One region of the Agrobacterium burrii genome, then DNA from elsewhere that is predicted to be linked to it. Evidence: predicted binding sites of a transcription regulator. Region 1 holds the regulator's gene; each other region holds the start of a gene.
What was found. Region 1 encodes PhoB, which activates phosphate uptake and scavenging genes when phosphate is short. Its sites were predicted from a motif close to TGTCATNNANCTGTCAT; they were not measured.
Positions count from the first base shown of each region.

Region 2: a site for PhoB is predicted at 4,166-4,182, ahead of JZX89_RS09390 (BtaA family protein). Genes of this name have one in related genera too.
Region 3: a site for PhoB is predicted at 4,910-4,926, ahead of JZX89_RS01385 (bifunctional 2',3'-cyclic-nucleotide 2'-phosphodiesterase/3'-nucleotidase). Genes of this name have one in related genera too.
Region 4: a site for PhoB is predicted at 2,861-2,877, ahead of JZX89_RS12940 (PhoX family protein). Genes of this name have one in related genera too.

Region 1 covers NZ_JAFLNA010000005.1:358,883-366,101, forward strand. The annotation lists gene pstA (phosphate ABC transporter permease PstA) at 1-577, shown strand, start outside; gene pstB (phosphate ABC transporter ATP-binding protein PstB) at 592-1,407, shown strand; gene phoU (phosphate signaling complex protein PhoU) at 1,506-2,231, shown strand; gene phoB (phosphate regulon transcriptional regulator PhoB) at 2,263-2,946, shown strand; gene JZX89_RS12610 (GcrA family cell cycle regulator) at 3,240-3,776, opposite strand; gene JZX89_RS12615 (aspartate aminotransferase family protein) at 4,207-5,406, shown strand; gene argF (ornithine carbamoyltransferase) at 5,462-6,379, shown strand; gene JZX89_RS12625 (Hsp33 family molecular chaperone) at 6,624-7,219, shown strand, end outside.
Region 2 covers NZ_JAFLNA010000004.1:104,748-111,966, forward strand. The annotation lists gene JZX89_RS09375 (lytic murein transglycosylase) at 1-992, opposite strand, end outside; gene JZX89_RS09380 (glycoside hydrolase family 25 protein) at 1,116-1,895, opposite strand; gene JZX89_RS09385 (class I SAM-dependent methyltransferase) at 2,159-2,875, opposite strand; gene JZX89_RS09390 (BtaA family protein) at 2,872-4,122, opposite strand; gene JZX89_RS09395 (lytic transglycosylase domain-containing protein) at 4,462-5,541, opposite strand; gene JZX89_RS09400 (LysE family translocator) at 5,667-6,302, opposite strand; gene JZX89_RS09405 (pyrophosphate--fructose-6-phosphate 1-phosphotransferase) at 6,354-7,219, opposite strand, start outside.
Region 3 covers NZ_JAFLNA010000001.1:248,477-255,695, reverse strand. The annotation lists gene JZX89_RS01415 (alanyl-tRNA editing protein) at 1-654, shown strand, start outside; gene sseA (3-mercaptopyruvate sulfurtransferase) at 671-2,092, shown strand; gene JZX89_RS01405 (dihydrofolate reductase family protein) at 2,150-2,794, opposite strand; gene JZX89_RS01400 (DUF4344 domain-containing metallopeptidase) at 2,848-3,726, opposite strand; gene JZX89_RS01395 (DUF1203 domain-containing protein) at 3,890-4,357, shown strand; gene JZX89_RS01390 (PilZ domain-containing protein) at 4,455-4,790, shown strand; gene JZX89_RS01385 (bifunctional 2',3'-cyclic-nucleotide 2'-phosphodiesterase/3'-nucleotidase) at 5,007-6,995, shown strand.
Region 4 covers NZ_JAFLNA010000006.1:58,399-65,617, reverse strand. The annotation lists gene JZX89_RS12945 (HlyD family type I secretion periplasmic adaptor subunit) at 1-573, shown strand, start outside; gene JZX89_RS12940 (PhoX family protein) at 887-2,800, opposite strand; gene JZX89_RS12935 (4'-phosphopantetheinyl transferase family protein) at 2,931-3,644, opposite strand; gene dhbA (2,3-dihydro-2,3-dihydroxybenzoate dehydrogenase) at 3,673-4,428, opposite strand; gene JZX89_RS12925 (isochorismatase) at 4,442-5,311, opposite strand; gene JZX89_RS12920 ((2,3-dihydroxybenzoyl)adenylate synthase) at 5,402-7,027, opposite strand; gene JZX89_RS12915 (isochorismate synthase) at 7,057-7,219, opposite strand, start outside.

The DNA.
Region 1 (7,219 bases):
ATTCGCCCCGAAGAACCGCCTGACTGACCTTATCGAAGTGAACATCAACAATCTGGCGGCTGTTCCCTCGATCGTCTACGGTCTGCTTGGCCTTTCCGTCTTTATCAACTTCATGGGCTTTCCACGCTCGGCCTCTCTGGTCGGCGGCCTCGTCCTGACGCTGATGACGTTGCCAACGATCATTATCGCGACCCGCGCCGCTTTGAAGGCCGTGCCGCCGTCGATCCGCGCTGCAGCACTCGGTCTTGGCGCCTCGAAGATGCAGACGATCTTCCATCACGTCCTGCCGCTTGCAATGCCGGGCATTCTGACCGGCACCATCATCGGCCTTGCCCATGCGCTGGGCGAAACGGCGCCGCTGCTCTTGATCGGCATGGTGGCATTCGTCGCGAATTATCCGACAACGCCGATGGATCCGTCCACGGCGCTGCCGGTGCAGATTTACATGTGGGCGAACGAAGCTGAACGTGCCTTTGTCGAAAGAACATCCGGCGCTATCATCATCCTGCTTTTGTTCCTCATCGTCATGAATGTTGGCGCAATCCTGTTGCGTCGCCGCTTCGAACGGCGTTGGTAGAGGGAGATTGAGCAATGAACATGTTGTCGGAAGCAGCAGTTGAAAAGGCGCTGGACAAGAAAATGAATGAAGTTACATACAAGATGATCGGCAAGGACGTTTCGGTTTTTTACGGCGAAAAGCGCGCGCTTTACGACGTTAACCTCAATGTCCGCGAGAACACGGTGACTGCGCTCATCGGTCCGTCCGGTTGCGGTAAATCCACCTTCCTGCGCACCTTGAATCGCATGAACGACACGATCGATGGCTGCCGGGTCACCGGCAAGATCACCCTCGACACCGACGATATCTACGACCAGGCGATCGACGTCGTGGAATTGCGTGCCCGCGTCGGCATGGTGTTCCAGAAGCCGAACCCGTTCCCGAAGACGATTTACGAGAACATCTCCTACGGTCCGCGCATCCACGGTCTTGCCCGCAACAAGGCGGATATGGACCAGATCGTCGAACAGAGCCTGCAGAAGGCTGGTTTGTGGAATGAGGTCAAGGACCGACTGCATGAATCCGGCACCGGCCTTTCCGGTGGTCAGCAGCAGCGTCTGTGTATTGCGCGCGCGGTTGCCGTCAGCCCGGAAGTTATCCTGATGGATGAGCCCTGCTCGGCGCTCGATCCGATCGCAACCGCCAAGGTCGAGGAACTGATCCACGAACTGCGCGCCAACTATACGATCGTTATCGTCACGCACTCCATGCAGCAGGCAGCACGTGTTTCCCAGCGGACCGCCATGTTCCACCTTGGTCATCTTGTCGAAGAAAACGAAACGGACAAGATGTTCACCAATCCGGACGACCAGCGCACGCAGGACTACATCATGGGCCGCTTCGGCTGATTTCCGGCCGGCGCTTTATCGAAACCGAACAAGACTGGTGCCTTTGCCGTGCCCCGCTGGCGTGTACGTGCATGAAGGCCAAGCCGGAGGATTAGACCATGACACAGACAACGACCCATTCGCATATTCTGTCCGCTTATGACGACGAATTGAAGTTCCTGACCCGCCGCATCGCCGAAATGGGCGGTCTGGCCGAGCAGATGTGCGCGGATGCCGTGCGCGCACTGGTCAATTCCGACGCTGCGCTGGCGCAGAAGGTTATTTCCGACGACGCGATCCTCGATCATTCCGAGCGCGAGATCGGCGACAAGGCCATCGTCACCATCGCCAGACGGCAGCCTGTCGCGGCCGATCTTCGCGAAATCATCGGCACGCTGCGTATTGCCGGCGATCTCGAGCGCGTCGGCGACCTTGGCAAGAACACTGCCAAGCGCGTTATCGCGGTTGCCGGCACCGGCGTGCCACGCAAGCTTGCCCGCGGTCTCGAACATCTGTCGGAACTGGCGCTGGTGCAGCTCAAGGAAGTACTTGACGTCTATTCCACGCGTTCCGCCGAGAAGGCCAACGCCATCCGCGAGCGTGACGAGGAAATCGACGCCATGTACACGTCGCTCTTCCGTGAGCTTCTGACTTACATGATGGAAGATCCGCGCAACATCACCACCTGCACGCACCTCTTGTTCTGCGCCAAGAACATTGAGCGTATCGGCGATCATGCGACGAATATCGCTGAGACAATTTATTACATGGCCACCGGCAGCCAGCCGGAGGGCGAGCGTCCGAAGGACGATAGTTCCAACACACTCGGTTCTGTGACCGAATAACAGACAAGCAGAAGCTTGCGGAGTTCAGCATATGGTGCCCAAGATTGCAGTTGTGGAAGACGAGGAAGCGTTGAGCGTCCTCCTTCGTTACAATCTCGAGGCTGAGGGATATGACGTCGACACGATACCCCGTGGCGACGAGGCGGAAATCAGGCTGCAGGAGCGTATTCCGGATCTTCTCATCCTGGACTGGATGTTGCCCGGCGTTTCCGGCATCGAGCTGTGCCGGCGCCTGAGAATGCGGCCCGAAACCGAACGCCTGCCCATCATCATGCTGACAGCGCGCGGTGAAGAAAGCGAGCGGGTGCGCGGTCTTGCCACCGGCGCCGACGATTATGTCGTCAAGCCGTTTTCGACGCCGGAACTTATGGCCCGGGTCAAAGCGATGCTGCGTCGCGCCCGTCCCGAGGTTCTTTCATCGGTGCTGAAATGCGGCGATATCGAACTGGATCGCGAAACCCATCGTGTTCACCGCAAAAGCCGCGAAGTCCGTCTTGGGCCGACGGAATTCCGCCTGCTGGAATTCCTAATGACATCTCCGGGTCGGGTGTTCTCCCGCTCGCAGTTGCTGGACGGCGTCTGGGGTCATGATATCTATGTCGATGAGCGCACCGTTGACGTTCACGTCGGACGCCTGCGCAAGGCGCTTAATTTTTCTCACATGCAGGATGTCATCCGCACCGTCCGCGGTGCCGGGTATTCGATGGAAGCTTGAGCGAAGCCGGGTTTGCAGCTTCAGTGAGCACAAAATCCGACCAAAAATCAAAAAGGCCCGACACCATTCCGGTTTCGGGCCTTTCGGTTTTGAACATTCCCTAAAAATGAAACTCCATCCGTTGAACGGCCAATCGACGGCCCGCGGGTATCCGGATTGTGTGGCAAGACACGGCGGTGATGGCGGAAACGGTCAGGCATGCCACTGGCGTATTTCCCAACCGGCCTGATTTTGTCAAAAAAAACGGGCCAGAAGGCCCGTAGTTTTTGAGTGCTGAATGCGTGCCGCAACACTCAAGCCTTACGGCGCTCACTGACCGGCTGATAAGCGAGCTTCGCATGGAACTTGCAATAGGGCGAGGATTCCAGCGCCTCGCAACCGCAGAAGTGGAAGTCATCCTTCAACGGGTCGCCGACCGGCCACTTGCAGGTGCGCTCCGTCAGTTCCGTCAGCGTCAGGCGACGGGAAATCGGCGTAACGACATTTCTGGAAGAAGGAACGTAGTCGAGAACTTCGGCGGTCTCGATGCCGATTTCTTCGTGCAGCGCTGTTGCCGCGTTCGAACGGGTGAGAATTCGGGCCGGCGCCGCATTGACGCGGCCCGCGAAATTTGTCGCGCGCGGGGCAGGTGCTGCTGTGCGCTTGGGCGCGGAGCGTGCCGAAGTGACCGGTCCGCCAGCCTTGACGCGTCCCGGCAGATTGAGACGGTGGACCTTGCCAATCACGGCATTACGGCTGACGCCGCCCAGCTGTGCTGCTATCTGGCTGGCGCTAAGTCCTTCGGCCCACAATTTCTTGAGTTTCTCGACCCGCTCGTCTGTCCAGTTCATGCCGCTTCTCCGCTTGTCGCGTATATTTCGGCAGAATCCATCTCCGTCTCGCGGGTGTGCCGCAAGCGTGGTTCCTACCGGATTTTAGGTGACTAGTTCCGCCGCAATGCAGTCTAGTAATTAGCGATTAACCTAGTGCCAGCCCGACTCCGTGGCAAGAGTCGCGGGAATCATCTGGAATCGATTTTCCGGTTTTCCCCAACTTGCTGGGGTGTTGAGTCAGAAAGGCAACACCTTGGGGCTCTCCCGCGGCTGCCTACTAGTGCTTGAGAAGCCCGGGAAACGCGGACTTTTGTTGACATCGGCAAACGAACTGACAATAGTGCCCCTGCCGCCGCGAGGCGGCATTTTTGATTTTCAGGCGAGGGATAACCCCGCGAGCCTATTGACAACCTTATGACAGCGCATCCGCGCAAGGAGTGATACAGCCATGGCCGAAGCCGGCGCGCCATTGTTTGATACGTTTTCAAGAGCCCCCCTGCGCTTCGAGCGCGGTGAAGGCGTCTGGCTGTTCACGGAGAGTGGCGAACGATATCTGGATTTTGCAGCCGGTGTTGCGGTCAATTCGCTGGGCCACGCCCATCCGCACCTCGTGGAAGCAATCAAGACGCAGGCCGAGAAGGTCTGGCACGTCTCGAACCTCTATGAAGTGCCGGGGCAGGAAAAGCTCGCCAAGCGGCTGACGGAGGCAACCTTCGCAGACAAGGTGTTCTTCACCAATTCCGGTGCTGAAGCGCTGGAATGCGCCATTAAGACGGCGCGCCGTTATCATTATTCAAAGGGTCATCCGGAAAAGTTCCGCATCGTCACCTTCGAAGGCGCCTTCCATGGCCGCACGCTGGCGACGATCGCTGCCGGCGGTCAGCAGAAATATCTCGAAGGTTTTGGCCCCAAGGTCGAAGGTTTCGATCAGGTTCCTTTCGCCGATATCGATGCCTTGAAGGCCGCCATCACGACTGAGACGGCAGCGCTTTTGATCGAGCCTATTCAGGGCGAGGGTGGTATTCGCGCGCCGAGCAAGGAATTCCTGCAAATCCTGCGTGGATTGTGCGACGAGCACGGCCTGCTCCTGATTTTCGATGAAGTCCAGACAGGTGTCGGCCGCACAGGTAAGCTGTTTGCCTATGAGCAGACCGGCGTTGCGCCGGATATCATGGCGGTTGCCAAGGGTATCGGCGGCGGTTTCCCGCTAGGGGCCTGCCTTGCGACAGCGGACGCCGCCTCTGGCATGACGGCGGGTGTGCACGGCACCACCTATGGCGGCAATCCGCTGGCTATGGCAGTTGGCAATGCCGTGCTGGACGTCGTTCTGGCCGACGGTTTTCTGGAAAAGGTTCGTGATGTCGCGCTGGTCTTCCGTCAGGGGCTGGCGTCGCTCAAGGATCGTTATCCTGATGTGATCGAGGAAATCCGTGGCGAAGGCCTGCTGATGGGCATCAAGGCGAAGGTTCCTTCGGGCGATTTGCTGCAGGCCATGCGCGCGGAGCACCTGCTCGGCGTGCCGGCAGGTGACAACGTCATCCGTCTTCTGCCGCCGCTCGTCACCACGGCGGAAGAGGCCCGCGAAGGGCTGGCGCGAGTGGAAGCGGCTGCCGCCTCCCTGACAGCGAAACAGGCGAAAATCGCCTGAAACCAATCAAGGGCGGGCCTCTTTCCGGAGGCTCGCGAGCATGGGACTGTTTGAAATGGCTTCACCAAAACATTTTCTAGACCTTTCGGCCGTCGGGTCGGAGGATTTGCGGGCGATTCTTGATGATGCGCACACGCGCAAGATTGCCACCAAGGCCGGCACGGCTGAAAAGCCGCTTGCCGGCAAGATGCTGGCGATGATCTTTGAAAAGCCGTCCACCCGCACCCGCGTCTCCTTTGATGTCGGCATGCGCCAGCTCGGCGGCGAAACACTCTTCCTGTCGGGCACGGAAATGCAGCTCGGCCGCGCCGAAACGATCGGCGATACGGCCAAGGTACTGTCGCGTTATGTCGACGCCATCATGATCCGCACCACGGATCATTCGCGCCTGCTTGAGCTTGCCGAACACGCGACCGTGCCTGTTATCAACGGCCTGACGGATGACACCCATCCCTGCCAGATCATGGCGGACATATTGACGTTCGAGGAACATCGCGGCCCGGTCAAAGGCAAGACAATCGCCTGGACCGGTGACGGCAATAACGTGCTGCATTCTTTCGTTGAAGGCTCGGCCCGCTTCGGTTACCGCATGAATATGGCGGTGCCCATGGGCTCTGAGCCGCACGACAAGTTCCTGAACTGGGCGCGCAACAATGGCGGCGAGATCGCGCTTTATCATGATGCCGACAAGGCGGTTGCCGGGGCTGATTGTATCGTCACCGACACCTGGGTGTCCATGAATCAGGAACACAAGGCGCGCGGCCACAACATCTTCCAGCCGTATCAGGTGAATGAAGCGCTGATGGCCAAGGCTGATAAGGATGCGCTGTTCATGCACTGCCTGCCGGCGCATCGTGGCGAGGAAGTGACGGATGGCGTCATCGACGGGCCGCAATCGGTGGTCTTCGATGAGGCGGAAAACCGGCTCCATGCACAGAAGTCCGTTATCGCCTGGTGCATGGGCGTCATCTGACGACCAGCGCCGGTTTCGACCGAGGCCTGGCCGGGTGCTTGAACTTGGCTGCATACATTACCATCTGTGGGACTTCGAAGAGGCTCGTCGGTTTTTTGCTGGCGGGCCATCATCAAGATTTGCAGGATTTCCCCCGGAGGCGGTTTCGCTTCCCGGATCTCTGTGCGACAAGCGAAAAAAGCACATTCAAAAAGCCGGACTTTTGGACGGTAGCGGCGCAACGGCTGCGCCAGGGAGTTATGATATGGCAGATGTAACGGTTGAACTGGACGATCTCGTTCTTGCTGGCGACGACAAGGTCGTACCCTTTCAGGTCGAAGGTCTGGATGTGCGCGGCCGCGCCGTGCAGGTCGGGCCGCTGCTGAACGCCATCCTCGAACGGCACGACTATCCCACAGTTGTCGCCCGCCTGCTGGCGGAAGCGACGGTTCTGACGGCGCTGATCGGCACATCCCTGAAGTTTTCCGGCAAGCTGACCGTGCAGACCAAGGGCGATGGCCCGGTCGATCTTCTGGTGGCGGATTTTACCGCGCCGGAGAGCATGCGCGCCTATGCCCGTTTTGATGAAGAGCGACTGGCCGAGGCGATCGCTGCCGACGCCACCTCGCCCGAGCAATTGCTGGGCAACGGTATTCTCGCATTCACGATCGATCAGGGTATGGGTATGCAGCCCTATCAGGGCATCGTTCCACTGGATGGCTCGTCGCTGGAAGAAATCGCCGGGGTTTATTTCCGTCAGTCGGAACAGCTTCCAACCCGCGTGCGCCTCGGCGTTGCCGAGTTCTTCGACCGTGACGGTGAAGGCAAGCCGCGCCATGGCTGGCGTGCCGGCGGCGTGAT
Region 2 (7,219 bases), on a different contig from region 1:
TAGGCGGCCGAAGTCGTGTAGATGAAAGACTGGTTCCATTCCAGATAGATGTTGAAATTCGGATAGGTGATGAAGGTCGGTCCCTTGCGGCCCTGCGGCATGATGAGGGCTGCGGGCAGGGAAGCGAAGTTTTTGTTGCCGTCACGCGGGGTCACGCCCAGCGCGAACCATTCGCCGGCGGTGAGCGGACCGCCGAGGCCGGATTTTTCCCATGGCAGGTTTTCCGGCAGGGAGACTTCCTGAATCCACGGCTCGCCCTTCTTGAAGCCGAGATGCTGAATGAATTTTGCAGCCGTCAGGATGGCATCCGGAGCGCTGTCCTTGACGTTGATGTGGCCATTGCCGTCACCATCAACGCCGAAAGCGATGATGTCCTTGGGCAGCATCTGCACCTGGCCGATTTCACCGGCCCATGCGCCGGTGTTGGCGGCGGGGTCGAGATCGCCATGCTGGACCATTTCGATCAATGCCAGCAGCTGTGGACGGAAGAGTTCCGGGCGGCGGCAATCATGCGAGAGGGTCACCAGCGCGTTGCGGGTGTTGAAATCACCCTGAACGGCGCCGAAATCGGTTTCCATGGCCCAGAAGGCGGCGATGACGCCGGCCGGTACGCCATATTCACTTTCGGCGCGGCCGAAGGTGGAGGAGAGCTCCTGCAGCTTCCTGCGGCCGATATCAAGACGGGCCTGGCTGACGGTGCGCTGGGAGAATTCGAGGAAGGTCTGGCGGAAGACGCCCTGTGCACGGTCACGCGACAGCACTTTCGGGTCGATCTGCGCGCCGGCAAGCGCCTTCTGGATCGCGTCGGCCGGAATGCCCTTGGCCAGCGCATCGGCCTTCACGCCTTCGAGAAATGCGCCGAGATCACCGCCGCAGGCGACCTGCTTGGGATCGTCAGGCGAGGCGACGGGCGGCGTGGCAAAGGCGGAGCCAGTGGAAAGAAGCGACAAAGCGGCGGCAAAAACGATGCTGCGCGACCGGAAGGTAGACATGGGAATTTCCTCAATGGGTTGTAGGCCCGCTTTACCCATATGTTTGCGACAAAAAAACGGGTCTCGCAGCCAGACGACAGGTGAGAACGCGGTTTTTTCGAATGTGTTGCTTCTTGGCCGTGTTTATTTGGCGGAAGCGACCCATTTACGCCAGTTTTTCTCGCTGCCGGCAAAAACATTGATGTCGGTCGGGCCGTTGACGCCGGGCACAACCCCGGTTGCCGTATATTGCCAGAAGGCCCATTGCCGTTCTTCGTAAATCTTGGCCGGATGGGCGGCGACGGAGCGCACCCAGAAATGGTAGTTTTTGAACTGGCCGACGAGATTGTCGCGGTGGAAATCAACCGAGGTGTAGATGATCGGTCGCTTGCCGTAATGGGCTTCAAGGCGATCCATGAAACGCTGCATTTCGGCGCGAACGATGCCCGGCGCGGGCCTTGTCTTGCAGGTGGGCGAGGAGGGGTTCCACTCCACATCGAGAACCGGGGGCAGGGTGACGGCTTCCTTCGGCACGTTGCGAATGAACCAGTCGGCCTGAGCATCGGCTGTCGAGCAGAAATAGTAGAAATGGTAGGGCGCGTGCAGAATGTCTGCCGCTGCCGCACTGCGCCAATGGTCGCCGAATTTCGGATCGATGCGGTCTGATCCTTCGGTCGCTTTGATGAAGACGAAGGAGACGCCGGATTTGCGCACGGTTTGCCAGTCGACGTCGCCGTTCCATTTGGACACGTCGATGCCGTGCACCTCATGGCGATGCGGATTGTTCATGCCGAAATCCTGCGGATCGGTATCGGCGAATTTCGGCTTGGAAACGGATGCGGTTTCAAGCAGGTCGTAACTCGTGGAGGTGCAGCCGCCGATCAATAGCAAAGCCGACAATAGTGCCGATAAACGCAGCCGCATTTGAACCCTGATGAAAGTGTTGTTGCCCATCCCGCAGCCGCAACATGGCGCGGCGCATCTCCCAATTTAGCCATAACATGGTAAACAAACTGATATGGCAAGGGGCAACGGCCTTTTTCGGCCTTGCAAGGCACTGAATATGAAGCGATTTGTCATCCGGTCCGCAAGAAAACGCCGGAGTTCTCTCTGGTGCGCAGCGGTTGGAATAGTATCGGGCGGTGCCGCGCCTGCATCCGAATCGACAAGGCGCAATCCGTCGAAAATCAGGCGTCCGCCAACATCCGGCTGATTTTCGGCTGCACTTCGGCGACCGGAAGCGTGATGATGGCCCGCCAGGCGTAACCGCGGGCAATCTCTTCGAATTCAAGATTACCGTCAAAGCGGCCAGCCATATTGGCCAGAACATAACGAAGATTGGCGCGCGGCGTGACGTGGAAACGGGTGAGCCACGCCTGCAGAAGGGTGCGGAACCACTTCGGCAATTGTTCCTGCTGGCCGAAATCGACGATATGCAGCGAGCCGCCGGGTTTCAGCGCCGTGAGCGCCTGCTCGATCGCCTTTTCCCAATCGGGTATCATCGATAGCGCATAGGGGATCATGACGCGGTCGAAACCGTCAGGCTGGCCGAATTCAGCGGCGCGGAAGGCAGTGGCATCGGCCACGCGCAGGATGGGGCGCTCCGCCTTGCCGGCAAAATTTTCCGATGCGGTCAGCAGCATTTCGGAAGAAATATCGAGGCCGAACAGTTTTGCCTGCGGAAACTTGCGGCTGGCCAAAAGCAGGTTGCGGCCGGTGCCACAGCCAACTTCCAGCAGCGTGCCGCCATTCGGTACGTCGAGGCCGGAAATGGTCCGGTCGCGGCCGAGAAGATAATATTTGCGGGTAATATCGTAGATATGCCGCTGGTGGCGATACATGCGGTCCATCATGCCCGCATGCGCGCTGTCTGCAAGGCCCACATTCTCGCCGATGGTTTTCATGCCATAGCCCTCTGATAGATATGGAAGCCGCCGTAAATGGCTGATCGATCCATGGCGTTCAGCTCTTGCGAACGCTCCTCGAGATAGACCCACTGGTTGCGGATGGCGGTGGAGAGCCGACCTTCGATAACGCTTTTTTCGGCGGCGGTGCGGAAGATGACGCGCGCGCCTGCTGCGGCGGTGCGACTGATCTGCGACCACAATTCGTTGAGCTGCCCGTCCGTCATCCAGTCCTGCGCGTCGAGGAGAATGTAGCGATCAACACCGCTTGCCGGCTTTTTGGAAAGAAGCTCGGTATAGGTGGCGTGGTGCACTGCGACGCGGGCGGTATTGTTGCGGATCGTCTCGTAATATTCCGGCTTCAGATAGGCGGGCAGGGCGCCTTCATGCGGCTCGGGATAACGGCGTGCAAAGGCCTGCCAGGCGAAATAATTGTCGCTGAGCGGGAAATTGCAGGCGAGCTTTTCCAGCCGCTCCCTAAGCACGGAGGCAACCGTGCCGTCGTCGGAAAGGCTGGCCAGCTCGTCATATTGGCGGGGCGGAATGCCGAGGCCGAAAAGCGAGCTTTTGCGCTTCGTCAGCCAGCGCACCACGGGCTTGTCGAACAGCGGCGCGACCTTGCTGTCGAAAAACTGGCGCTGTTCATCCATCGTGCGGCTGTTGGCCATTTCCGTCAGCTTGACGCCGTGCAGGCGGGCCATGAGGTGACCGGCGCCGATGAAACGGCCGAGCAGGCCGGTACGGTAGATGTTCCTGTCAAACACAGAGATGCGGCGGCGACCGGACAGGGTGCGCTTCGACCAGTAGGCCTTGGTCGTGTCGTCGAGGTGATCGGCGATAAAACGGTCGTAACCGTTGCTGTTGCTGCGCGTATTGGCGCGGCCGAAGTGGCGCACCACGTCCTGATGGGCGGGCAGGTGGCGGAAGGCGGCGAGCTTCAGCTTGTTGAGGGCGATGTGATGCGGGTTCAAATCCACGACATCGATGCTGGCCGGGTTGCGGGAGAGATAGGCCAGCATGTTGCAGCCGCCCGAACCGATGGTGACGATGCGGTGGCCTTCGCCCAGCTCCATCGCCTCCATGTCGATTTCCGGGTCTTCCCAGATTTGCGGATAAACGAGACCGGAGAAAAGAACTCCGAAGAACCGTTCGGACAGGCCGCTTTTGGAGAGTGCCTTGTGCTGGAGCAATGCGGACTTCAGTTTCGTGTTTTTGCTGAAGCCGGTCTTGGGTGCCGCACTCGTCATATGTTCACCTCTCAGTCGATTGAGAGGCGTCTACAACCGTGACGCTACAGTTTGATGACAGGGGCTGTGGGTGAAAGCAACGAATCAGAAAGACGGTCGGAAACCAGCCCGTGCCCGCCCTGAACCGGACACCAAAGAAGAGCGCGTCGCTAGATGGGAATGCGAGCCACGCACTCACGTAGACGTCATCCTGGGGCTTGTCCCGAGGATCTGTAACGGATCGATTTTTTCGATGCGCTTAGATCCTTGGGACAAGCCCAAGGATGACGAAACAAAGTACCTGGCATGTTTACCAGAGAAGCTGCAAGCTGCGTGGCTTCTTCACCATAGTCAAAGCTATTACTTCCGCAGAACGTGCAGCATGCCCTTGCGCTTGGCGTCGTAATAATAACCGCGAGCATAAAGACGGACCGCGTTGTCGCGGTTGTTATCGGCCACCAGCCACGCGCCGCTCAGATATTTGACGGCGTATTTGAGGTTGGTTTCGGCATCGAACAGGCCAGAAGCAGGGCCATCGAAGCCCATGGAGCGGGCCGTGGCGTGCCTGATCTGCATCAGGCCGAAATTGCCGCTGTTATAGGCGCCGGGATTGTACATGCTCTCACGCTGCACAACGCGGTGAACCAGATCTTCGGGCACATTATACATGACGGCATATTTGGAAATCAGCCCGCTCAGCTTTTCGCGCCCTGCGGGCGCTGCTTTGAGCGGCACCGTCATCGCTTCGTTCTGCCGGATGGCGGCAAGGGCGGCGTTGGTCGGGCCGGAAGCATAGGCGAGAACCGTGCTGTCGGGCTTCGGCAGCGGGATGACTTTCCGCTCGGCCGTCAGTTCCGTGCCGATGGAAGGCGAGCCGGGCGGCGGCGGTGCGGGCGGGAAACTGCCCTTCACGGCAACGACCTGTGGCAGATCGGCGGCGGCGTTGTGAGCGGCCGGTTTTGCCGCAGCACTGGCGGTTTCGATCGCGGCCGCAGCCGGAGTGGCGTTTGTCGGTGCGAGAGCTGCTGCCGCGGTCGGCGCGGATGTTGTCACACCTGCCTGCGCCACTTCGACCGGCTGTTGCATCTGCGCGGAGATTGCCGCGGCGGCGGCGATTTCAGAAGCCGGCGGCAGGGCCACGCGTCCGCCCTTGACGGCGACTGCGTTGGGAAGTGCTGCAGGCTGGGGAGCGGTTGCCGCATCAGCGGTCTGGGTCGCCGGTGCGGCGGGTGTTACGCCGGGTACCGTTTCGGCTGCTGTCGTCTGCGTCGATGCCTGGGCGGGTGCCGTAGCGGGGTTGACTGTCGCGATTTTCGGGCCGTTCGGACCTTCCTTCGCGGTATATTCGACGCTGGTGCAGCCGCTCAATGCCAATGCCAGACCCACGGTGGAAGACAGAAGAAGTGCACTTCTTCCGCGGAATTTGCCCGAATTTCGCATGTTGCCGCCTTCGTTATGCCTGTCTCTCGATACCCCCGCGTCAAGCGAAGCAGGCAGTGTCCCGTCGAGCCTTCATTACCCTATTGTAAGGATAGCGGCAAGCCGGGACGTGGCGTCCCGGTTTTTCAGGCCGCGATGCGCCTGTATCCGGCGCTGACGGCGCGGCCGGAAATGAAGTGGGTGCGGTACTTCGGCCGGATTTTTTTCTCGCCGGACATGCGGCGCACCAGCGCCAGTGTGGCGCCGGCAAACAGCGCCTGTGCGGTCAGAACGGCGAGCGCCACGAGCAGGATCGCGGCCTGCGCCATGGCCAGCGTTTCCACGGCGTTGCCGGAGGTGGACATGAATTGCGGCAACAGCGCCAGAAAGAACGTGAAGTAGCGCGGACGCAACGCGGCAATGGCGTAACAATCACGGAAAATGCCGCTCCATGATTTGCCTGGCAGATTGTCGTTGTCGGCATTGGCCGCCTGGGCGGCGGGCGTCGCAAATGTCCACAGCAGAAACAGCATCAGCCAGCCGATGCCGGCCCATTGCACTATACCCAGAAAGGATTGCGGCAGATAAGCCAGACCGGCCACCGGAATGGCCGAAATCGTCATGGCCGTGACGATGCCGAGCGCGCCGCCGCTGACGGAGGCGAAGATGGTCTTCTTGCCGCGGATGGCGGCATAGGAAGCGACAGAGAACACAAGGGGAGAGGGAAGTGCGAACACAACGGCACATGCTGCACAAAAAATCAGCCAGGCCTGTCCAGACATTCTCTTCCTCCTTGCCCTCCCTGTCACCGCATTAATTAGCCTATCGTAAAATTAGGCCGCTGTGAACGGTTGACCGACGTGTTCCATCACTTCGGTAAACCATTTTGCAGAAAGGTCGAAATGCTTTCCGCCCTTGATACGCGGAAACTCGATCGTCCGCAATTTGCCGTTCTGATCTTCATCATGGCCGGTGACGCCGGAGACCTTGTTGAGCGCGCTTTCGACGGCGAGATCGACCATGCCCTGGATGAGGCGCAGATCGGCGCCATTTGCCGGGGCGGAGCGGGCGAAATAGCCTGACTTCTGTACCATGGAGCGTTCCGCGCCGATAAGGCCGGCAAATTGCTTCTGGAACCAGCCACCGACATTGATGGTGTCGATCTTCACATGGCCGAAGGCGTCGCGCTTGACGGCTTCGCCGGACGATTCCCGTTCGGCAACGATCGAATCAAGGCCGGCACCTTCGGAAACAAACAGCGTGACGTAGCCGTGTTTGTCCATGATCGCCTTCAGACGCTCGGCTTCCGCCTCGATGTCGAAGGCCATTTCCGGCAGGTAGATGCCGTCGATGTTCTTCATCTGCGTGTTCATCATCAGGCCTTCGACATATTCATTGCCGCTGGTCTTCTGGATATAGGCGCGCGCGGTTGCCGCTGTCAGCCAGCCGCAATGGCGGCCCATGACTTCATGGATCACGAAGGTCTTCGGCGCAGCGCTCTGTTCGTTGCTGACATTGTCGAAGAAGGCGGCACCAACTTCGGCGGCGGTCCATGCGCCGAGAGACTGCTTGATCGGTACCACGTCATTGTCCACCGTCTTCGGCAGGCCGACGACGGTGAGGTCGTAACCATTGGCGCCGAGATAGGCGGCGAGGTCGGCGGCCGTGGTATTGGTATCGTCGCCGCCGATGGTGTGGA
Region 3 (7,219 bases), on a different contig from region 1:
ATAGAATTCGACCAGACCTGCTTTTATGCAACGTCCGGCGGCCAGCCGGGCGATAGCGGCTTTCTCGAGCGGGCCGATGGCTCGCGCATCGACCTCGGCATCACGAAAAACGGTGCCGACAAGAGCGTCATCATCCATGTACCGCTCGATGGCCAGCCTTCTCCGGAAGTCGGCGAAAAGCTGACCCTGCATGTGGACTGGCCGCGCCGCTACAAGCTGATGCGCATGCACACCGCCTGCCATCTCTTGTCCGTCGTCTGCCAGTGGCCGATAACAGGTGCCGCCGTCGGCGAGGACGAATCGCGTGTCGATTTCGACATGTCGGAAACCATCGACAAAGATGAAGTGACGGCGAAGCTGATGGAACTGGTGAAAGCCAACCATCCCGTCTTCCTGCAATGGATCACCGACGAAGAACTTCAGGCCAATCCGGGCATCGTCAAATCCAAGAATGTGCGCCCGCCGATGGGCCTTGGCCGGGTCAGCCTCGTCTGCATCGGCGAAAATTCCAGCATCGACAGCCAGCCCTGCGGCGGCACCCATGTTTCGCAAACGCAGGAAGTGGGCGATATTCACATTGCCAAGATAGAAAAGAAGGGCAAGGAGAACAGGCGGTTCCGCATTCGTTTCGGCGCGCCTGAAGCTGCTGCCTGAAATCAGGAGAGACATCGTGAGCACGGATAAGAGCCGTTTCGTCGTTTCGGCGGACTGGGTGGAAAAACAGCTCGGCACATCAGGGTTTCGTCTCGTTGATGCCTCGTGGTATCTGCCGGTACATAAGCGCAATGGCGCGGAAGAATTTGCGGCTGGTCATCTGCCCGGCGCTGTGTTCTTCGATCAGGATAAGATCGCCGACCATACGACCGGCCTGCCGCACTCCCTGCCCTCACCAGAGTTCTTTGCGGAACAGGCTGGTGAGCTTGGCCTCAGCGAAGACGACACGATCGTGGTTTATGACGGTCCCGGTTTCTTTTCCGCACCGCGCGTCTGGTGGATGCTGCGGGTGATGGGCGTGCGTAAGGCCTATGTGCTTGATGGCGGCCTCGACGGCTGGAAGCGTGACGGTCGACCGCTCGAAACCGGCACACCGGAGATCGAGCCCGCAACCTTTACGCCCGACTTCAACGAAAGGCGTGTGACCCCCCTGTCAAGCATGCGCGGTATTGTCGAGAGCGGCGAAAAGCAGATTGCCGATGCCCGTGGTGCCGGACGTTTCACCGGCGACGAAGCCGAGCCGCGTGCGGGCATGCGCTCGGGCCATATGCCCGGCGCACGCAGCCTGCCCGCGACAGCCTTTTCCGAGAACGGCCATTTCAAGGACCTCACCACCATCCGCAAGATGGTGGCAGACGCCGGCATCGATCTCAATCAGCCGGTGGTGACGAGCTGCGGTTCTGGCGTCACCGCCGCCGTCATCACGCTGGCGCTGGAATCGCTCGGCCATCGGGACAACTCGCTTTATGACGGCTCCTGGTCGGAATGGGGCGGACTGGAAGACACGCCTGTCGTCACCGGCCCCGCGGAACCTGTTCCCGTGGTCTCGCATGGGCCTTTGAAGGCGCATGTGACGCAGCTGGAAATGACGTCGCCTCCGAAGGTCAGCCTGCCTATCCCCGTCAATATTCAGACGGCGCTGATGCGGGTCACCGATATTCCCCTGCACTTTTATCGCTATCTTTACTGGCGAGTGGGGAAACGCTGGCATTGGCAGAAGCGCATGCGCATGAGCGACGCCGAACTGTCCGCCGTTCTCAAGGACCCGAAGAACAGCGTCACGGTTCTTTACATCAACGGTGCCGCTGCCGGCTTCTTCGAGTTGAACAAGGCAAGCGACGAGGTGACCGAGCTTTCCTATTTCGGGCTGCTCGAAGAGGCGATCGGTGCTGGCGTCGGCAAGTGGTTTCTGTTGCAGGCGCTTTACGCTGCCTGGCAGGATAACCCTAAACGGGTGACGGTGACGACCAACACGCTCGATCATCCGCGCGCGCTGCATCTTTACCAGATGATGGGATTTTCGCCCGTCGGCACCTATGAGGCCTGGGTAGAGCCGCTGTCCGATACCGAGCTTCTCGAAATCTCATTGCGCAACTGAGGTTTCGGCTCGTTGGGGGCGGCGCATGCCGTTCCCCGACGCCGACTGTCGCGATAGTCAGGCCTTGTCGATGATCAGGTGGGTGGCGCCCTCACCCGCCACCGTTTTGGTGGGGCGATAGCCGAGTGCCGGCAAGTCCAGCCCTTCGAACAGATTTTCGCCCTTGCCGAGAAACACCGGCGCCAGCGCCAGATGCAATTCATCGATCATGCCTTTGGCCATATATTGCTGGATGGTGGAGACGCCGCCGCCGATGCGGACATCCTTGCCGTTTGCTGCCACAAGCGCGCCATCGAGGGCCGCCTCGATACCGTTGGTAACAAAATGGAACACCGTACCGCCCTTCATCGTGAAGGACGGGCGCGCATGGTGTGTCAGCACGAAAACCGGCACGTGATAGGGCGGTTCCTCGCCCCACCAGCCTTTCCAGTTTTCATCCGGCCATGCGCCGCGGATGGGGCCAAACATGTTGCGGCCCAAAATCCATGCGCCGATATTTTCGAAGCTCTTTTCGGAAAAATCTTCGTCCATGCCGGTCGAGCCGCCTTCCTTGCCGAACATGCGGTGGAAGGTGCGGGTCTTGAACGCCCACTGATGCAACTCTTCGCCGTTCACACCCAGCGGGTTCTGCAGGCTCTGGTTCGGCCCCGCGCCATATCCATCAAGCGAAATGGAGAAATTGCGAACGACAACCTTCGGCATGGCACTTTACCTCCCATTCAGGAGGCCAGATCGCCAGCGTCCGGCAATCGACCTCAGATTTCCCGTTCCAGAACGACCGCTGCTGGGATTTGCCCCCCGGCAGCGCCCTTGTCTTCCGTGACAGTGTTCATGAGATGATCGGCAATCAGCTCCGCCTGGAATTTTCCAAGCTCATAACAATAAGTGATCTCCCGCTTTTCCGCCGACCAGTAGACATCGGGACGGCCGCAGGTTCTGGCCGTGAGCTTGACGTCACCCTTCAGACCGTAAGCGCCGAAACTGCGGCTGATGAGATCGAGAACTTTCGATTCCTTGATCATGATGGCGTAGGGTTCAAGCTCGGGATCGCGTGGCGGCATGTAGCTGACGGTGAATTTGGACGGCGTCTGGCTGCGATGGGGGCTAAGGAAACTCTCCCAGGCCGAAGCGACGCGCGGATAGGCAGCAGCGCACTTGTCGAACTCGGCCTTGTCCAGACCCATCATGGCTGCCAGATCGCCATATCCGTCCTTGTCGCGGCCGACCATCAGGCAGGCCATGTTGCGGTCACGGCCTTTCTCGGGAACGAGCGCGGAAAAGACCGGCGCTTCGTGCTCGGGCAAGGTTTCCGCCTCGCGTCCCAGATACCAGCTGTCGGTGGCGTTGACGAGCGCGGTGTCCAGCCATTCCTCGTTGGCCTGAAGAATGAGCGTGCCCGCCAGCTGATCTGCCGGGGCCTGCACGCTGCTGGTTTCCGGCGCGCCGAAATCCGATATCAGCATGCGCGCACCCTCGTGATAAAGCGAGAAGATGGCGTTGCCGATGACGAAATTGACCGCCTGCTGCAGCTGGTCGTCGGACAGGCCATCGAGACCGGCGGCAACCTGTGCCTGAGCCGGGGCCGTCAACGAAACAAAAGCCAGCGGAACGGCGGCCAGAAAACGACGCAACATAAAATCAGACCTTCCGGGAACGAGGAGCGTCACTGATTCCTGATGCAAACGAAACACGCAATGGGCTGGTTGCATCACCTGTCAAGAATCGGGTGGATAGTGCTCCGTTTCGGGATCATAGCTGCAAAGAAGCAACGCCGATCCGAACCAGAGAGAGCCCGCCATGACCGATCTCGTTTTTACAGCAATGCCGGCTAAGGAAGCTGAGGCCTTCCGCGCGGGGGCTGCCGACGCCTATGGCAACCAGCCGGAGAAAGCCGTTTCTCCCGGCGGCATGCCCTGCCGTCATTGCCTTTCCCAGATCGATGAGGGTGAGCAGATGCTGATCCTCGCCTACCGGCCCTTCCCTTCGCTCCAGCCCTATGCCGAAACGGGTCCGATCTTTCTGCACGCTGAGGCCTGCGAGCACTATCCGAAGACGGATGCCGTTCCACCGATACTGGACAGCCCCGACTATATCGTGCGCGGATATGGCGCCGACGACCGCATCGTCTATGGCACCGGCGCGGTGACGGCGACAGGCGAGATCGTATCGCGCGCGCAACATCTGCTGGAACGCGCGGACGTTGCCTACGTCCATGTGCGCTCCGCCCGCAACAATTGCTATCAGTGCCGTATCGACACAGCATAATCGCCGATTACTTACAATTTTAACAGAAGGGCTAAACGGCTTTCAAACTTTGTGCCCCATGATGCAGTTATCGGAAACAATTGATTTGAGTAGCAAAATGACAAACAACCTCAATATGGCGACCCGCAGCGCAACCCGCAGCAAGACGAGGATTTTTGCGACCGTGCACTATTTCAGCCAGTCGACCAGAGGCCGGGTGCTGGACCTCTCCGCCACCGGCATGGCGCTCGAACTGGACGGTACTTTCGCTGCCGCCAAGGGAAGCCGGGTGAAAGTGCAGAGCGAGGATCTCGGCTTCATCGAGGGCGTCGTGCAATGGCAGCACCAGAACCGCCTCGGCCTGCAGCTGAAACTTTCCACCAACACGCTGGCGCAGCTCTCCTCCTATTTCCGCTTCTTCCACGAAGAAGTGAAACCGACGCTCGCTCGCTGATCTGCTCCCCCCGAAAGCCGGAATGCGCTGCCCGGACGAAGCGCATCTCCCGATGTGGAAGCGTGCACATCACGCCCCTATGACAAAAAATTTATCAAACGGTTGAAAACAGGCCTGTCTGTCACCGGCTTGTCATTTTGGTGATGGACTCCTCGGCGATTGCTTCTACCCTGTCCGCTTCTCATGACAGAGCAAGCTTCATCCGAAGGAGTTCCCATGTCGTCGCTTCTCGCTCTCCACCCCGTCACCCGCCGTTCGCTGCTCGGCGGCATTGCTGCCTCTTCGGCGCTGGTGCTGCTGCACCCCTTCGCCGCCCGCGCCGCTGCCAATCAGGCGCATCTGCGCATCATGGAAACGACTGATATCCACGTTCACGTCTTTCCCTATGATTATTACGCCGACAAGCCGAACGACACGATGGGTCTGGCGCGCACCGCCTCGATCATCGGCGCCATCCGCGCCGAGGCCGGAAACTCGATGCTGGTGGATAATGGCGACTTCCTGCAGGGCAACCCGCTCGGCGACTATATCGCCTATGAGCGCGGCATGAAGGCCGGCGACAAACACCCGGTAATCAACGCCATGAATGTTCTGGGCTATGATTGCGGCACGCTCGGCAACCACGAGTTCAATTACGGCCTCGACTATATGTCGAATACGCTGGCCGGTGCCGGTTTCCCCTTCGTCTGCGCCAACCTTACCAAGGGCCAGCTGGCCTCGGATCCGAAGCAGGACGATCTGTTCTTCAAGCCCTATGTCATCCTTGAAAAACAGATCCGCGACGGTGGCGGCGTGACCAGCCCGGTCAAGGTCGGCATCATCGGCTTCGTGCCGCCGCAGATCATGATGTGGGATTCCAAGAACCTCGAGGGCAAGGCCCAGACACGCGACATCATCGAGGCAGCCAAGGCCTGGGTTCCAGCCATGAAGGAAGAAGGGGCCGATATCGTCATCGCCCTTTCCCATTCCGGTATCGACGGCAAGGGCCAGAGCGACCGCATGGAGAACGCCTCGCTTTATCTGGCGGGTGTTGAAGGCATCGACGCGATCTTCACCGGCCACCAGCATCTCGTCTTCCCCGGTCCGAAGACCTGGGACGGCATCGAAGGTGTTGATGCGGTCAAGGGTACGCTTCTCGGCAAACCCGCCGTGATGGCCGGTTTCTGGGGCTCGCATATGGGCCTTATCGACCTGCTGCTCGAAAAGGACGGCAAGAGCTGGAAAATCGTCGATTTCACCTCCGAAGCCCGGCCGATCTACCACCGCGACGATAACCGCAAGATCGTCGCCGACTTCACCGACAAACCGGAAGTCATCGCCGCCGCCAGGGCCGATCACGAGGCTGCCCTTGCCTATGTGCGCCGCCCGGTCGGCAAGACGTCCGCCCCGCTCTATTCCTATTTTGCGCTGGTGGCCGACGATCCCTCCGTGCAGATCGTCTCCAACGCCCAGACCTGGTACATCAAGGACATGCTGAAGGAAGGGCAATATAAGGATTTGCCGGTGCTTTCGGCGGCAGCGCCCTTCAAGTCCGGCGGTCGCGGCGGTGCGGATTATTATACCGATGTCCCCGCCGGTGACATTGCTATCAAGAATGTCGCCGACCTTTATCTTTACCCCAATACGGTGCAGGCGGTGCTGATCAATGGCGCGCAGGTAAAGAACTGGCTGGAAATGTCCGCCGGCATGTTCAACACGGTCGAGGCTGGTGCGAAGGACGCACCGCTGCTCAACGCAGATTTCCCATCCTATAATTTCGATGTCATCGACGGTGTCACCTATCAGATCGACATTTCCAAGCCGGCGAAATTCGACAAGGACGGCAAAGCGGTCAATCCCGACAGCAGCCGCATCGTCAACCTTCAGTTCAACGGCAAGCCGATCGATCCCGAGCAGAAATTCGTGGTAGCGACCAATAATTACCGCGCCGGCGGCGGCGGCAAATTCCCCGACATCGCCGCCGACAAGGTAATCTTCGTGGCGCCCGACACCAACCGCGACGTGATCGTGCGCTATATCATCGATCAGGGCACCATCAACCCGTCAGCGGATGCCAACTGGTCCTTTGCGCCGGTTGCCAATACCTCCGCAATCTTCGAGACCGGCCCGAAAGGCCGCCACTACGCCGCCGAGATCAAGGGCGCGAAAATCGAGGATGCCGGCGACGGTGCAGAAGGTTTCGCGAAGTTCCGTCTGGTTCTCTAAGAGAACCCTGCGCTCCAGGCGATAAATAGCCGGGAGCTTTCTTCAATCGCGGTTGGGTTTATGTCCGACGTCATCGATCCGGGTTGCCGATTGTATAGCGCAGGGGGTGCGGCAGGTTTCTTCTCCCCGAGGGGGAGAAGGTGGCCCGAAGGGTCGGATGAGGGGGCAAGGTTGCCGGATTTCGGAGAGCTTGCCCCCTCATCCCGCTGCCGCGACCTTCTCCC
Region 4 (7,219 bases), on a different contig from region 1:
ATCCTTCAGGTTGATGAGCAATGGTCGGAAGAGGTCGGCTCGGACCTGCGTGAAATGGAAGCCCGCATCGGCGAATATGTCGAGCGGCGCGTGGCGGCTGAAGACCAGTTGAAACGTGTCGATATCATCGCGCCGCAGGATGGCGTCGTGCATCAGCTTTCAGTGCACACCGTCGGCGGTGTTGTGGCGCCCGGTGAGCCGATCATGATGATCGTACCGGAGGTGGACAAGCTGGTGGTTGAGGCCAAGGTTGCGCCGCAGGATATCGACCAGATTTATTATGGTCAGCTGACGAACCTGCGCTTCTCCGCCTTCAACCAGAAGACCACGCCGGAAATCACCGGAACGGTGGAGCGTATTTCTGCGGATGTGACGGTGGATCAGCGAACAGGTGCCAGCCACTACGTGGTGCGTGTTGCAACCTCTCCGGAGCAGATAAAGCGGCTTGGGGAATTCAGCCTGATGCCCGGCATGCCGGTGGAAGCCTTTATCACTACCGGTGAGAGAAGCGTTTTGTCGTATTTTCTCAAGCCTCTGCTCGATCAGGCTAACCGGACGTTCCGCGAGGTCTGACGGTTTGTGCGTCGGGTTATCGGCCGGCAGAAGCGCCGCGACGGGAAGGACAGGCGGCCAGCAGAGGTCTTGCCCATCCTTCCCGTAAACGGTTGGGATGAGGGTGAGCAGAAGCTCAGTGCCGACCTAACCGGCATTTCTTTCTGAAAACGATGCGGCTTGTGACGAAAAGCCGGCCACACAGAATTCCGAAAAAACGAAGCGTCGATATTACCCTCAAGAAAAACGCCGTGCATCCTTCAGGCGCACGGCGTTTTTTATCATAGAACCGGCTTTCCATTGTACGGGCAGCCGGTTCTTTTGTGCTTATGCGTCAGCCGATCTGCGCGTTGTCGTCACGCTTGATGGCGATGACGGCAGAGCGCGGCAGCTTGCCTTCGCCGTCCGGGAAGGGGGCGTCGGGGTGCTGGATGCCGACGAAGTGGGTGCGCTTGTCGCCGGACCATGTCTGGCCGGTGACTTCGGAACCCTTTGGCGCGGTCAGGAAGCGCTCGATGCGGCCGGTGGCCGGGTCGCCCGCCAGCATCTGGTTGTTGCCCTGGCCGGCGAAGTTGCCTTCGTTGCTGTCTTCACCGTCTGTCTGGATCCAGAGGAGACCGGTACTGTCGAACATCATGCCGTCGGGCGAGTTGAACATGTTGCCTTCGTTGATGTTCGAGGAGCCGGCAAAGGCGTCCTTGTGAACGGAAGGGTTGCCGGCCATGCAGAACAGGTCCCACTTGAACTTTGGATCGGCATGGTCGTCATTTTCCGGATACCAGCGCACGATCTGGCCATATTCGTTCTTCTCGCGCGGGTTGGCGGCATTGATTGCCATGGCGTCGCCGCCGGCATTCGCACGCAGCTTGCCGTCCTTCATTTCGCCGCGGCGGCTGTTGTTGGTCAGCGCGCAATAGGCTTCGATGGCGACCGGGTTGATGGCGACCCATTCCGGGCGGTCCATGGTGGTCGCACCCACCTTGGAGGCGGCCTGACGGGTGAAGACGCAGATTTCGTCGATCTTCATGCCGGTGGTTTCAGGCGTGAGAGCCATCCACTCGCCAGCGCCGTCTTCGGAGAATTTGGCGACGTAGAGCGTGCCTTCGTCGAGCAGTTTGGAGGTATCGCCGCCCGGAACATAGATGCCGTTGGAGACGAATTTGTAGAGGAATTCGCCACGCTCGTCGTCACCCATGTAAACGACGACGCGGCCGTCACGGGCAATCACCATGGCGGCGTTTTCGTGCTTGATGCGGCCAAGCGCGGTGCGCTTGATCGGGGTGGAGGAGGCGTCCGAAGGATCGATCTCGACCACGTAACCGGCGCGGCGTGGTTCGTTCGGGTTCTTGGCAACGTCGAAACGTGCGTCGAATTTCTCATAGGCGTAGCGCGTCTCGGCGACGATGCCATAACGCTTGTAGTCATCGGGCAACTTGAAGGCGGTATCGGCAGTGCCGAAATAGCCGTTGAAGTTTTCCTCGCAGGTGAGGTAGGTGCCCCAGGGCGTGCGGCCGGCACCGCAATTGTTGAAGGTCCCGAGACAGTCGACACCATCGGGATCGGCGGCGGTCTTGACGAGATCGGAGCCTGCGGCCGGGCCGGAAAGCTTCATTGGTGTATTGTGGTGGATACGGCGGTTGAACGGGCTGTCGAGAACGATTTCCCAGCCTTCGTTGCCTTCCGCGACTTCCATGACGGTAACGCCCTGCATGTTCTGCAGGATCTTCACGTCGTCGGCCGTCTTCGGGTTGCCCTTGTCCGTGTGCGGGAGGTTGATTTCCGGGTTTACGTATTCATGGTTGACGGCGATCAGCTGATGGGCGCCGACCATGAAGAGTTCCATGCCGTCGGTGTTTTCACCGAAGACCTTGTCGGAGTTTTCAACGCTGACAGCCTTGGCCGGGTCGAGATCGGGAACGTTGGAGAACAGCGGCTGGCCCCACTTGGCAACCGGCTTCCAGCTGTAACCTTCCGGCACGTGAATGGTGTGGTCGGTGGCGGCGGCTACCGGCTTGAAGGGGAAGCGGCCGGCGGCGGCTTCCTGCGCTTCGGCCGAAGTGCTGGTCATCAGGTTGCCGAGCGTGCCCATGGCAGCTGCGGCCGAGCCGAAGGCCAGCACGCCACCGAGGAAACCGCGGCGGGAAATCGCGGTCTCGACCACGCGGTCGAAATCGGTTTCGGCCGGCGGCGGGTTTTGCAGTTCATCCCATTCGTCCCAGGACAGCTTGCTCGTATCGATGTCGGTCATATCGTATCTCCACCGTTTACATGTTTGGAATCATTCCAACAAGCTGCGTACCGCTTGAGTATTTCACACGGATGACGGGAGGAGTGGCTTTAAATATGAGATTGTGAGAACAGAATTTGCCATTTTTCCCTCATTGCGGGAGAAGGACGCGCGTAAGCACGAGGCCGTCGAAATGGCCAAAGCGGAAGGAAATCTCAGTTCCCTCACGCCAATTGCCGGTGAGGTCGGCGGTCAGTCGAAGTGAGCCCGAGCCATCGGCATCGTAAGCGGATAATTCGGCCGCCTCAAAAAAGAAAAGCCGTTTCACAGTTGGATAAAGCGCCTTGAACAGGCTTTCCTTGGCTGAAAAAATCAGCCCGGTCATGAAGGGATCAATGCCTTTTCCTAGCTTGTGACGCTCATTCGCTGTCAAAGCCTGTGGGGCAATATCGCGGGCTTCCTCTTCGGTCAAAAGCTTTTCGATATCAATGCCGATGCCGCAGAAGCGCCTGTCGGAGCCAGCAACGGCAATCGCCCGGTCGCGGCTGTGGGAAATCGCGCCGACCACGCCTTCGGGCCAAATCGGCGCGCGGTCCTCTCCCATGCCTGGAAAAATGGGCCGGCCGGTGAGATGGCGTATGGCTTCCGCCGCGCATCTGCGCCCGGCGATGAATTCCGCCCTGCGTCGGGCCGCAGCGTGCAAAAGCTGCGGCGGCAAGGGAGGGACCTCGCCGCCGCAACCTTCGTCGTCGCTGTAACGAAGGGTGAGGCAATGGCAATCGCATCTGTCGCCCGGCCAAGGCCAGATGGCCTCGGGTGGATCGCCGGAGGCGGCTTTGCGATGAAACGCTGTTGCGATGGCCATGTCCGTCACCCTCATCCAGCGGTCGAGGTCAGGCGGCGAGCGTTGCGCCGCCGTCGACCACGATCTGCTGCATCGTCACGTGGCCAGCCTGATCGGAGGCGAGAAACAGCACCGTATCGGCAATATCGTCCGGCCTTGCGATCTTGCCGAGTGGAATGCCAAGCTTGAACTGCCCCGGCAAGCCAGCAACCAGCCGCTCCTTGCCGTCGGGATCGTTCAGCATACCGGCCAGCATCGGCGTATCGGTGGAGCCGGGTGAGACCACATTGCAGCGCACGCCATAGGGCGCAAGCTCAAGGGCGGCGCAATGGCTGAGACTGACCAGCGCCGCTTTGGAAGCGCAATAGGCCAGCATGCCGATGCGCGGTACCACGGCGGCATTGGAGCCGACATTGACGATTGCGCCACGCCGCTGCCGCTTGAAGATGCCGCTCCATTGCCGCAGCAGATAGAACGGGCCTGCGGCATTGACATCCATGCAGGCTTTCCAGTCTTCCGGCGTCAGGCTTTCGCTGTCGCCGAGCCGCAAAATGCCTGCGGCATTGACGAGAATATCAAGACCACCCCATTCGCTTTCGATTGCCTTGCCTACTCTTTCCACCGCCGCAGCGTCGGTGATATCGAGGGTAATCTGGCGGAAGGAGGCTTCGGTTGTGTCGGCCAGAAGATCGAGGCCGATAACCTCGGCCCCTTCCTCGATGAAACGTTCGGCGATGCGGCGGCCGATGCCTTGGGCCGTGCCTGTCACCAGCACACGCCGCCCGGTAAATCTATGTTGCGTCATCTTGTCCGTCCGCTCAGGCTGCAAGCCGCTTTTCTTCGATCAGCGCCCACCAGGCGGAAAGTGTGGGCACACGCGCAAGCTCATCAAAGCCGACGGTGACGCCGCGTTCCTTCAACTCGCCGGCAAGCTTCATGACCTGCAGCGAGTCCAGCCCGTAGAAGATCAGGTTTTCATCCGGGTCGATCTCGCTTTCGTCCTCCACCATTTGCAGAACGCGGGCTTTCAGCCAATCGCGGGTGTCTGTGGCCTGCTCGGTGCCGGTGAGGCGTGCGGTGTCGATCACCACGCCGCAACGTGTCGCTACATATTGCAGCGCCATGCGATGTTCGGCTTCCGAAAAATCGGCAACCCCGTCGCCGATCATGAAGGGCTGGATATCCTTCATGAAAGCTTCCACCGCCGTCATCATGCAGCCAATATGGGCGTAAACGCCGCCGACGATGATCTGGTCGCGGCCCCAGCCTTTCATGCGTTCAGTAAGATCGGAACGCTGGAAGGCGCTGTAGCGCCACTTGGTCAGCACCACGTCATCAGGTGTCGGGGCGAGCTTATCCACCACCTTCTGCAGTTCCGGGTCGACGACGGTAAGGCCCGGTCCCCACATGTCGTTCAGGAGCGCCCGGTCGCCCGGCGGCTGTTCATGCGGTTGAGCCGTGTAGATGACCGGTACGCCGTTCTGAACCGCCCAGGCCTTCACCTTCGCGAGATTGTCTATGAGGGTCGTCATCAGCTTGCCGTCGGCTTCGTAAAACCGCAGGAAATAACGCTGCATGTCGTGAATGAGCAGCACGGCGCGCTTGGCATCGGGCTGCCATTTTGTCTTGTTGGTCGGAAAGCTCGTGGCAACCGGCATCGGATAATCGGAGATAGTAGGGATCGTCATGAAGACCTCGGTGGTTTGGCGCGCCGGGCGGCGCGTAATCTCGTGGTTTGGGGACGCCCAGTTGAGCGTCCCTTTCGATATGAGCGCGTGTCAGGCACTGACGGCGACGGGTGCCGCAAGTAGGTCGCGCAGGTGTTTCTTGTCGATCTTGCCGACGGCGGTGAGCGGCATCGCGTCGATGAAACGCACCCGATCCGGCAGCTTGTAATCCGCGACGCCGAGAGCGGCGAGATGCTGGCGGATGGCCGGCGCTTTCAGCGCGGGATTGCGCGAGACGACGAAGACGCAGCTTTTCTCACCGAGAAGTTCGTCCTGCATCGCCACCAGCGCGGCATGCGTCACATCAGGGTGCCGCAGGATCAGGTTTTCCACCTCTTCCGAGGCAACTTTTTCGCCGCCGCGGTTGATCTGGTCCTTCACCCGGCCGACGACCCGCAGATAACCTTCGGGCGTGCGCTGCACGACATCGCCGGAGTAATAGAAGCCCTGTTTGTCGAAGACCCGGGCACTGTGCTCGGCGGCGCGGTAATAACCCTGGAACGTATAGGGGCCGCGGGTTGCCAGCATGCCGGCTTCGCCTTCGGGCACATCGTTGCCATCCTCGTCGACAATGCGGATTTCGTCATCCGGGCTGATCGGCCGCCCTTGCGTGGTGAAGACGAGATGGTCGGGATCACCGGCGCGGGTATAGTTCACCAGACCTTCCGCCATGCCGAAGACTTGCTGCAGCGCGCACCCCAGCACTTCCGGCACCTGGCGGGCCAGCGCTTCGGCGAAGCTTGCGCCGCCAACCTGCAACAGCCTGAGGGATTTCAGCCTTTGGCGATGTGCGGGTGCTGCCTGCAACCACAACGCCACGGCCGGCGGTACCAGCGGCACCATGTCGATGCCGTGTTTTTCGATGAGATCGAAGCAGGCAAGCGGTTCCGGATTGGCCGCCATGACCACCGTGCCGCCGGCGTGAAAGACGCCGAGCGCGCCGGGTGAACTCATCGGATAATTATGAGCCACCGGAATGGCGCAAAGAAAACGGGTCTGCGGCGAGAGTTCGCAAATCTCCGCACTGGCCCTGGCGCTGTAATCATAGTCATTATGCGTTCGGGGGATCAGTTTCGGCGTTCCGGTGCTGCCGCCGGAGAGTTGGAACAGCGCAACCTCGTCTGCCGCCGAGGAGGCGTAGGCCGGCGGATTATCCGCAGGCGCGGCAAGCATCGGTTCAAGGCCGCGCTGTGGCTCCGTCGCGCCCAGCAACAGGGTCAGGGAGAGCTGCGGAGAGGTAGCCTTAAGCCCGTCCAGAAACGCGTCATTGGCGAAAAGCTCATGGCTGCGCGAGGCGATCACCAGCTTCGGCGCGATCTGCTCGGCATAGGAGGTCATTTCCAGCCGGCGATGGCTGAAGAGTGCGTTGACGGGTGCCGCGCCGATTTTCATCAATGCGAAAAAGACGAGATAAAACTCGGCGATGTTAGGCAATTGCACCAGCGCGGTATCGCCCTTGCCGATGCCTGCCGCCGCAAGATGGCCGGCGAGATTGGAGGATTGCCGGTCGAGTTCGGCATAGGTGAAGCGGCGCTCACCGCAGATCAGCGCCGTCGCATCCGGCTGGCGCTGCACCTGTTCGGCGAGGATGCGGCTCAATGGCCTGTCGATCCAATAGCCGCGCTCGCGGTATCGGCGCGCCAGATCGTCGGGCCAGCGTTCAAATTCGATTGTCATGGTTTGTCCCTGGAAAAATTCGGTCGCGCTCAGGCGGAAAGACCGCAGGCGTTCAGCATGGTTTTGAGCTTGGTCTGCACTTCTGCCCATTCGGATTCGGGTTCCGAGGCCTCCACGATGCCGGCACCGGCGAAAAGCCGCACGGTCTGGCGCTGCACGGTGCCGCAGCGGATCGTCACTACCCATTCGCCG